3 regions of the Amycolatopsis carbonis genome follow, and region 1 is predicted to be linked to each of the others. Evidence: riboswitches for the same ligand, from Rfam matches in the RefSeq annotation. Region 1 holds a riboswitch; each other region holds the start of a gene.
The links. Region 1 has a riboswitch for S-adenosylmethionine ahead of QRX50_RS13890 (methionine ABC transporter ATP-binding protein). Riboswitches for the same ligand answer to the same signal wherever they lie in the genome.
Positions count from the first base shown of each region.

Region 1 (3,247 bases):
CCGGACGGTGACTGGTGGTGGAACTACGGCGAGCACCCGTCAAGCCTACGTGGCCGGGCGCCTGGGCTCCTCACCAGGAGAAAACAGCCGTTTTCAGGACGGCTGTCCCAACCTCTCGGACACCCCTTCACCCCTCTCGGGCCCCACGTCCCACCAGCCACCCCAATGCGGCGTTGGGTGCGTTGAGCGCACCCAACGCCACATCGGGGTGCGGTGGGCCGGAGGTGAAGCGAGCAGTCAGGCGGCGACGCTCTGCGGGCCGCGGGCGGCCTGCGTCACGTGGGCGCCTCGGTCGGCGATCCACGCCAGCGCCGCGTCGGCACGCTCGCCGCGGACGCCGATGCGGAACCGGGCGATCGGGGTGTCACCGATGCGCGTGAGACCGCCGCCGATGGTGGCGACCTCCACGTCGAAGCGGCCGGCCGCTTCGGGCAGCAGGGCGCCGACGGACGCGAAGCCGATCAGCACGACGTCGGCAGACCGGTCGTACTTCGCGGCCTGAGCGCGGGCGGTCTCGATGACCGGCAGCACCGCCTGCGCGGTCCAGCTGCCCGGCGAGGCGATGAGGTCCAGCACGTGACCGCGTTCGACGACCGCGCCGTCTTCGAGCACCGCGACGTCGTCGCAGACGCGGCGGACGACCCCGGCGTCCGGCGTCGTCAGCAGCACGGTGGTGCCCAGCTCGGCGCGCGCCCGGTCGAGCACGGCGAGCACGGCGCCGGCCTCCTCGGGGGCGATGCCGGCGGTGGGGTCGTCGGCGAGCAGCACGGCCGGGCCGGCGGCGAGCGCCTTGGCCACGGCGACGCGGCGCAGCTGGCCGGGGGTGAGGTCGGCCGGCTTCTGCGCGGCGCGGGCGGTGAGGCCCACGAGGTCGAGCAGGTTGCCGACGCGGGTCTTGCGCTGCGGGCCGTCGACGCCGAGCTGCTCCAGCGGCGTGGCGATGTTGCCGGCGACGGTGCGCTCGGCGAGCAGCTCCGGCTTGGTGCCGACGACACCCAGCTGGCGGCGGACCTCACGCAGCCGGCGGCCGTCGAGCGCACCAGTGTTGAGGCCGTCGAGCCGCACGACACCGCGGTCCGGACGCTCCTGCAGGGCGATGCAGCGGGCGAGCGTGGACTTGCCGGAGCCGGCGGGGCCCACCACGCCGAAGAGGGAACCGGCCTGCACGTCGACGCTCACATCACGCAGCGCGGCGACCGGATTTCCGTTGAAGGGAAAGGACTTGGACACGTTTTCGACAGTGATCACGAAGAGAGCTCCAGGCATGGGGCGCAGCACCGTTTCCGGGCGCGCCAGCGTCACCGAATTACCGTCCTTTTCGGACGGTGCGCAGAATTGTGGAAGAAATGATCAGGCGATGACTGTGGAGCGTCGACACGCACATACCGTGCGGCGACCTTCATCGACGACACGCCGCCGAGTCAACAGGAGCGGGCGGGCTACCCTCTGCATCGGAAACAGCCTCCATCGGTCCTGGCTGTAGCACCTGCCCCATGGGGAGTGGTTGCTGCGACTTCGGCGAGCCAGGTCTCTCAGTCGCTCGGGATGGACGGTTCTGAGTAAAGCCGATCCCATTGGGTGAACGCAAGCGCGTTGGTGCAGATCACACGAGTGGTGGTGCCCGGATAGCGGGACACCCGCAGCCACATCGTGGACCTCGAAAGCTCCGGCACCGAATTTCTTCCACGCGGCGAATCCAGCCCGCTATTCCACTGTGGACGCTGCCGATCCCTGGTGGAGCCGCGATTCCGGCACGAAAATTCCGCGGCAGCCCACACGTGGGTAAACGACGGTTCGGCGAGGTAGCTCGCCACGGCGAGACACCGGGTCTCCCCGGCCGGACTCCCCCTCCCGTCCGCGAGCCGTTTCCGGACGTCCGTCACACCGTGATGATACACGCGTATCCGATACAGTCGTACCACAACAGCGGAGGAAGACCGTGGCGAAGCGGGTGGACCACGAACAGCGCCGGCGCGAGATCGCCACGGCGGTGTGGCGGATCGCGGCCGAACGCGGCCTCGACTCGGTGAGCATGCGCGAGGTGGCCGCCGAGGCAGGCGTCTCGCTGCGGCTGGTGCAGTACTACTTCGAGACGAAGCACAACCTGCTCGTGCTCTCGCTGGGTTATCTGCACGAACGCGGCGAGCAGCGCACGCAGGCCCGGATCGCGGCGCAGATCGACCAGAGCGTGCGCGGCGTGGTCCGAACGCTGCTCACCGAGCTGATCCCGCTGGACTCCGAGCGCGAGCTGTCGCTACGCGTCCACCGCGCCTACTTCAGCCGCACCCACAGCGACCCGGCGCTGGCGAAGGTCTTCCTGCAGGCCGAGACGCCGATCGAGGACCTGCTCACCAGCCTGTTGCGCCGCACGGTTCTCCCGCCCGGCGTCCAGCCGAGGCAGGAGGCGAACCTCCTGGTCGCAGGCTTCACCGGCCTCGGCCTCGACGTCCTCCACGGCCGCTTCACGCCGGGCGAGGTCCTCGCGACGCTGGACTACCACCTGGGGCGGCTCTTTCAGGCTTGAGCCGCGAGCCGCACGAAGTCGTGCACATCGAGCTGCTCGCCGCGCGTCTTCGGGTCGATGCCGGCCGCCACGAGGAGCTCACCCGCGCGGTCGGCCGAACCGGCCCAGCCGGCGAGGGCCGCGCGCAGTGTCTTGCGGCGCTGGGAAAACGCGGCATCCACAACGTCGAAGAGGCGTTGGCGCTCGATGCCCTCCACCGGCGTGCCGCGCTCGAAGGACACGAGGGACGAGTCGACGTTCGGCACCGGCCAGAACACCGACCGCGGCACAGCGCCGACCTTGCGCGCCGGCCCGTACCAGGCAAGCTTCACGCTGGGCACGCCGTAGATGCGGCTGCCGGGACCGGCGGCCATGCGATCCGCGACCTCGGTCTGGACCATCACCATCCCCCGCTGCAGCGAAGGCAGCTCGGCCAGCAGGTGCAGCACGACGGGGACCGCGACGTTGTACGGGAGGTTCGCCACCAGCGACGCGGGCTCGGCCGGGAGATCCGCCGCGCTGATCCGCAACGCGTCGGCGCCGACCACGGTCAGCTGATCCGCGACGGAAGCGGCGCGTTCGGCGGCAGTACGCGGAAGGCGCGCCGCCAGCTTCGGATCGATCTCGACGGCCACCACGCGGGCACCGGCGTCGAGCAGGCCCAGCGTCAGCGACCCCAGTCCGGGGCCGACCTCGAGGACGACATCACCCGGCCGAACCCCGGCCAGCTCGACGATGCGGCGA
Region 1 is NZ_CP127294.1:2,828,638-2,831,884, reverse strand. It holds gene QRX50_RS13895 (4-(cytidine 5'-diphospho)-2-C-methyl-D-erythritol kinase) at 1-36, opposite strand, end outside; gene QRX50_RS13890 (methionine ABC transporter ATP-binding protein) at 238-1,248, opposite strand; SAM riboswitch class I at 1,462-1,552, opposite strand; gene QRX50_RS13885 (TetR/AcrR family transcriptional regulator) at 1,940-2,524, shown strand; gene rsmA (16S rRNA (adenine(1518)-N(6)/adenine(1519)-N(6))-dimethyltransferase RsmA) at 2,515-3,247, opposite strand, start outside.

Region 2 (3,247 bases), 2.3 Mb from region 1:
GTACCACGCGAGCACCACCAGCCCCAGCGCTGCCAGCACGGGTCCGCGCACGTCGGCGCCGAGATCGAGCCAGCCGAACGGCGACCAGGTCCAGCACCGGCACCGCCAGCACGCCCCCGGCGAGGACGGCGGCGAACCGGCCGGTGCTCAGGGCCTTCCCGGCACGCGTGTACCCGACCAGCAGCAGCGCGACCACCACGGCGAGCGCGATCGGCCAGCCGAGCGCCGTCGCGTACGTCGACGGCGGCAGCGGCACCTGGTCCTGGGTGAGGAACCGCAGCCCGCCGGGACCGGGGCCGAGCAGGCCTTCGGGGACCGGGTGCAGCGGACCCGCGTACAGGTCGACGAACCCGCCCTGCGCCCCGTGCTCAGCGGTCACGAGCTGCACCGCCGCCAGGATCAGCTCGGCGAAACCCAGCACCGCCAACGGAACCCAGAACCCCCACGTTCTCCCCATGCGGGGAGCCTAGCGAGCGGGTCAGGCGCAGAACGGCGGAAGCTCCCGCGGGTCCCCCACCGGCGCCCACCGGCCGTCGACCTTCGTGTACTCCCAGCGGGCACCGCGGGCGACGATCTGGCGCAGCGCGAGCACGAGGCGGTCCACGTGCTCCTCGGTGCTGCCCAGGCCGAGGCTCACGCGCACGGCCTGCTGCCCGTCGCGGCCGCATTCGCCGATGAGGCGCTTGGTGGCGACGTGGGCACAGAACGCGCCGTCGCGCACGCCGATGCCGTATTCGGCCGAGAGGACCGCGGCGAGCCAGCCGGGTTCGAAGCCGTCGACGACGAAGCTCACCGTGCCCACGCGGTCCACCGGCGCGTCGAACAGGCGCAGCTCGGCGCAGCCGGGCACGCCGGCCAGGCCCTTGCGCAGCCGCTCCAGCAGCGTGGCCTCGTGCTCGCCCACCGCAGTCCAGTTCGCGGCCAGCTGCTCGCAGGCGACGCCGAGCGCGTAGACGCCGACGGTGTTCGGTGAGCCGGCCTCGTGCCGTTCGGCACCGGTGTTCCACACGACGGCGTCGGAGGTGACGAGCTTCGTCGCTCCCCCGCCGGCGAGGTACGGCTCGGCGGCGCGCAGCCAGTCGGACCGGCCGATGAGCGCGCCGGCGCCGAAGGGCGCGTAGAGCTTGTGCCCCGAGAGCGCGACGTAGTCGACGTCCAGCTCCCGCAGGGAAATCCTGCGGTGCGGCGCGAGTTGCGCGGCGTCCAGCGCCACCCGGGCACCGTGTTTCCTTGCCACGGCGGCGATCTCGGCCACCGGCAGCAGCTCGCCGGTCACGTTCGACGCTCCGGTGACCACCACGAGCCGCGGTCCCTCCGGGCAGGCGGCGAGCGCCTCGTCCACAACGGACACCGCGGCCAGGCGCGTGCGCGGCAGCTGCACGCGGCGCACATTCGGGCCGCGCCAAGGCAGCAGGGCCGCATGGTGCTCGGTGTCGAACACGACCACCGACGTGCGCCGCGGCAGCGAACGTGCCAGCAGGTTGAAGGAATCCGTGGTGTTGCGCGTGAAGATGACCGTGTCGGTGGTGCGCGCGTCGACGAACCGGCGCAGGATGTCGCGCGTGCGCTCGTAAAGGCGTGTCGAAACCTGCGAAGCGAAGCCCGCGCCGCGGTGCACGCTCGCGTACCAGGGCAGGAACTCGTCGACGGCGGAGCGGACCGAGTCGAGACACGGCGCGCTCGCCGCGTGGTCGAGGTTCGCGTAGCCGATCTCGCCGCCGGTCACCAGCGGCACCCGCAGCGCCGCCCCCGCGACGCCGGGAATCCCCTGTGCGGCAACAATTTCGGTGTTGTCCGCGGTACGGTCCAGAGCGAGAGTCATGGCGGTGCCTCCTCGGCAGTCCGGGGGACCCCCGGCGAGGGGCCCGCGCTTGCCCGTCGCACAACACGACCGGCCTGGTCCTCACCCGGGGCACCCCACCGCGGTAGGAGGGTTGCCGGCCAGCAAGCCGGGGCTGAACGCTGGCACTCATGACCTGTTGATGAAGGTAACCGAACGACGCCCGGTGACGCCAGAGGTGTCCCGTGAGCTGAGACGGTGCTCACAGACCGAAGATCACCGCCGCAGCGCGCGGAAGGCCTCCGTCTGCGCGCGGATCGCGCGCTCGGCCGGGAGCCGCTCGATCGAGGAAGCACCGAAGAAACCCACGATTCCTTCGGTGTGGTCGAGCACGTACTGCGCGTCGGCGGGTTCGGCGATCGGCCCGCCGTGGCACAGCACGAGCACGTCCGGGTTCACCCGCTTGGCCGCGTCGTGCATCGCCTGCACCCGGGCGACGGCCTCATCGAGCGTGACGGCCGTCCGCGCGCCGATCGTGCCGCTCGTGGTGAGCCCGAGGTGCGGCACGAGCACGTCGGCTCCCGCGCGGGTCATGTCGGCGGCCTGCTCGGGGTCGAACACGTACGGCGCGGTCAGCAGATCGCGTTCGCGAGCCAGCGCGACGAGGTCGACCTCCAGGCCGTAGCCCATACCGGTCTCCTCGAGGTTCTGGCGGAACACGCCGTCGATCAGCCCGACCGTCGGGAAGTTCTGCACGCCGGCGAACCCCATCCGCTTGAGCTCGTCGAGGAACGGACCCATCAGCCGGAACGGGTCGGTGCCGTTGACGCCCGCCAGGACCGGCGTGTCGCGCACGACCGGGAGCACCTCGCGCGCCATGTCCACGACGATGCCGTTGGCGTCGCCGTAGGCCAGCAGCCCGGCGAGCGAGCCGCGGCCGGCCATGCGGTAGCGGCCGGAGTTGTAGATGATCAGCAGGTCGATGCCGCCGGCCTCGGCGGCCTTGGCGGACAGGCCGGTACCCGCGCCGCCGCCGATCACGGGCCGGCCTTGCGCCACCGCGGCGGTGAGCCGGGCCAGCGCTCGTTCGCGGTCCACGTCAGGACCTCCTTTCACCGATGAGCCGGTGCAGTTCCCGCGCGGCGGCCGCGCCGAACCCGGCGTCGTTGATGGCTTCTTCGCGCCGCGTCACGGTCGCCGTACCACCGGACAGCGCTTCGGTGAGGTGGGCGAACAGTTCGGCGTCGGCCGCCGGGTCGTGGAACGGGCCGTCCGGAACGTCCACAGCGGACACTCCGCCGAGCGGCAGGAACACCGAGACGGGCCCTTGTGCCGCCTGGAGTTTGCGTCCGAGCAGCGTGCCCAGCCGAGCGGACTCCTCCGCGGTCGTCCGCATCAGCGTGACGGTCGGGTTGTGCACCAGCAGGTTCCGGTCCGCGAACCGCTCGGGCACGGTGTCGGCCGGGC
Region 2 is NZ_CP127294.1:5,175,692-5,178,938, reverse strand. It holds gene QRX50_RS25690 (hypothetical protein) at 1-39, opposite strand, end outside; gene QRX50_RS25685 (aminotransferase class V-fold PLP-dependent enzyme) at 479-1,822, opposite strand; SAM riboswitch class IV at 1,863-1,977, opposite strand; gene QRX50_RS25680 (phosphoenolpyruvate hydrolase family protein) at 2,057-2,878, opposite strand; gene QRX50_RS25675 (Tm-1-like ATP-binding domain-containing protein) at 2,880-3,247, opposite strand, start outside.
Region 2: linked by a shared signal. The riboswitch ahead of QRX50_RS25685 (aminotransferase class V-fold PLP-dependent enzyme) and the one ahead of QRX50_RS13890 (methionine ABC transporter ATP-binding protein) in region 1 are both predicted to bind S-adenosylmethionine.

Region 3 (3,247 bases), 1.8 Mb from region 1:
CGGCAATGATCAGCGTGGGCGCGGGCAACAGCTACGGGCACCCGGCGAAGTCCACAGTGGACGTGCTGGGCACGTTGGGTGTGCTCGTGACGCGAACCGATGTGGACGGTGACACAGCCGTGCTGCCCGGTAACGGCGGGCCGGCGGTGGCGCGCCGGGGTGAGCCGCGCGGGCCGCCCCGCTAGGGGAGCGGCCCGCGGGCCCGGCGGTCAGAGGCCGAGGGCCTTGCTCACGGCCTCGGCTGACGGGGGCACGGTCGCCTTCGGGCCGATGCGGCCTTCGAGCGCGTCGAGCGTCTTGAGGCCGTCGCCGGTGATGAGCAGCACGGTGTCGGCCTCGGGGTCGAGCTTGCCGGTCTCGATGAGCTTCTTCGCGGTCGCGACGGTGACGCCGCCGGCGGTCTCGGTGAAGATGCCTTCGGTGCGCGCGAGCAGCCGGATGCCCTCCACGACCTCCTCGTCGCTCACGTCCTCGATCGCACCGCCGGTGCGGTTGACGACGTCGAGAACGTAGGGGCCGTCGGCGGGGTTGCCGATCGCGAGCGAGCGGGCGATGGTGTCGGGCTTCACGGGCTGGACCACGTCGTGGCCGGCGCGGAAGGCGGCCGAGACGGGGGAGCAGCCGGTGGCCTGCGCGCCGAAGACCTTGTAGGGGCTGGCTTCCACGAGGCCGAGCTGGCCGAGCTCGCGGAAACCCTTGTCCACCTTGGTCAGCTGCGAGCCCGAGGCGATCGGCACCACGATCTGCTCTGGCAGGCGCCAGCCGAGCTGCTCGGCGACCTCGTAGCCGAGCGTCTTGGAGCCTTCGGAGTAGTAGGGGCGCACGTTGACGTTGACGAACGCCCACGTCGGGTGCTCGCCGGCGAGCTGGGTGGCGAGGCGGTTGACGTCGTCGTAGTTGCCGTCGACGGCGATCAGATCACCGTCGTAGACCGCGGTGGTGAGAATCTTGGCGCGCTCGAGCGACTTCGGGATCAGCACGACCGACCGCCAGCCGGCGCGGGCCGCGGCGGCGGCCGTCGCGTTGGCCAGGTTGCCGGTCGAGGGACACGCGAGGACCTCGAAGCCGAACTCGCGGGCCGCGGCCAGCGCGACGGCGACCACGCGGTCCTTGAAGGAGTGCGTGGGGTTGCCGGTGTCGTCCTTGACCCACAGGGACTTCAGGCCCAGCGCCTTGGCGAGGCGGTCGGCCTTCACCAGGCGGGTGGCGCCGGGTTCGGTGTTCGGGATCTCCTCGACGGTCGAGGGGACGGGAAGGAGCTTCTTGTAGCGCCAGATGTTCTTGGGGCCGGCCTCGATGTCTTCGCGGCGCACGCGGCCGAAGTCGTAGGCGACCTCGAGCGGCGAGAAGTCCTCCGCGGACACGAACTCCGGGGCGAGCGGCTGCCGGTGGCCCTCTTCCTTCGACACCAGTTCGACGGCCGGACCGAGGTCCAGGGTCTTCTTGGTGGAGGTCGTGCCGAGGGTAACGGTCATCGCGAGGTTCCTTTCCTCATCTGCCCCGCAAAACGCGGGCCGGAATTGGCACCGTGGTCGTCAGCTATCCCGCAAATTCGGGAAGACAGGCTGTACGCCGGTTGCCGGGGCTTCGTCGGGCCGTTCCCTCTGCCCCTCTGGATGAGCGGTGTTCAGTTGTCGGCGCGCCGCTGCGAATCTGGTGGAGCTGGGCGCCGCCTCGGGTACACCGTACGACATGGCGATCACCTCATGCCACGGTGGCGGCGCACATCACCGGAGCGAGCCCGGGGCCGGGCGGGTGAGAAGATGGCGGAGTGACCACCGCACCCGCGCCGCTCCACCTCGTCCTCGGTGAGGAAGAACTGCTCATCGAGCGGGCTGTCCGCGCGTCGCTGGACGCCGCGCGGGCCGTGGACTCGACGGCCGAGATGACGCGCAACCGGGTGTCGGAACTCACACCGCCTGTGCTCGCCGAGCTGGTGAGTCCTTCGCTGTTCAGCGAGGGGCGGGTCATCGTGCTCGACTCCGCGCAGGACATCTCGCAGGAGCTGGCGGACGCGGTGATGGCGTACCTCAAGGCGCCCGCCGACGGGATCGTGCTCGTGGTCGTGCACAACGGCGGCGGCCGCAGCAAAGCGGCCAAGGCGCTGCCGGCGGCGCTGAAAAAGGCGGGCGCGGAGATCACCGAGTGCCCGAAGCTGACGAAGCCCGCCGATCGGGAGTCGTTCGTGCGCAACGAGGTGCGCCGCGTGGGCGGCAAGATCGACGCCGCGGGCGTGATGGCGCTGATGGACACCGTCGGCTCCGACCTGCGCGAGCTCTCCTCCGCGGCGACGCAGCTCGTCGCTGACACCGGCGGTGTGATCGACGAGCAGGCCGTGCGCCGCTACCACACCGGCCGCGCCGACGTGACCGGCTTCGCCGTGGCGGAGAAGGCCGTGGGCGGCGACCGCGCGGCGGCCCTGGAGTCGCTGCGCTGGGCCATGCAGCTGGGCGTGCCGCACGTCCTGGTCGCCGACGCCCTCGCCGACGCAGTCCGCACGATCGCCCGCGTCTCCGCCGCCGGCCGCGGCAACCCGAACCAGATGGCCGGCGAGCTGGGCATGCCGCCGTGGAAGATCCGCAAGGCGCAGGGCCAGTCGCGCGGCTGGGGCCAGGACGGCCTCGCCACCGCGATGCGCGTGGTCGCCCGTCTGAACGCCGAGGTCAAGGGCGTAGCGGCCGACGCGGACTACGCCCTGGAACGCGCGGTCGTCGAGGTCGTCGCCGCCAAGGGCGAACGCTGACCCCTGCCACCCGGGAGTCCGAGCCACCCAACGGCGAGGCCGAACCCGCCGTACCGGGGCGCCGGGGCGCGATTGACCTTGCGCCGCGATCGACACCGCGCCGCGATCGACCTTGCGCCGCGATTACCCTGCGCCGCGACTGACCCTGGGCCGCGACCGACCTGGGGCCGGCGCGCAGTGGCGAGGTGCGTGAAACGAAGCCACCGCTGGGGTGGGCCTGCGTGTGGTGCGGTCGGCGCGCACGGGGCCTGCTGTGGCGAGAGGTGACCTGGAAGGCCACCTGCCGCGCACATATCGCGAGGCCAGGCGCCGGTGGACTGGCCGCCGACCGGCCTTCTCAGTACCCGGGCCTGGCGGGCAGGCCGTCGCCGGGGATGCGGGGGAGCGCACGAAAAAGCCCGGCGACCAGGCGGTCACCGGGCTTTTCCAGGTCTGGCAGGGTGCTGCTGCGATCAGCTCAGAGCTGGTTCACGCGCTTCGCGAGAGCCGACTTCTTGTTGGCGG
Region 3 is NZ_CP127294.1:4,602,670-4,605,916, forward strand. It holds gene QRX50_RS22755 (ComEC/Rec2 family competence protein) at 1-185, shown strand, start outside; gene thrC (threonine synthase) at 210-1,475, opposite strand; SAM riboswitch class I at 1,489-1,623, opposite strand; gene holA (DNA polymerase III subunit delta) at 1,772-2,743, shown strand; gene rpsT (30S ribosomal protein S20) at 3,201-3,247, opposite strand, start outside.
Region 3: linked by a shared signal. The riboswitch ahead of thrC (threonine synthase) and the one ahead of QRX50_RS13890 (methionine ABC transporter ATP-binding protein) in region 1 are both predicted to bind S-adenosylmethionine.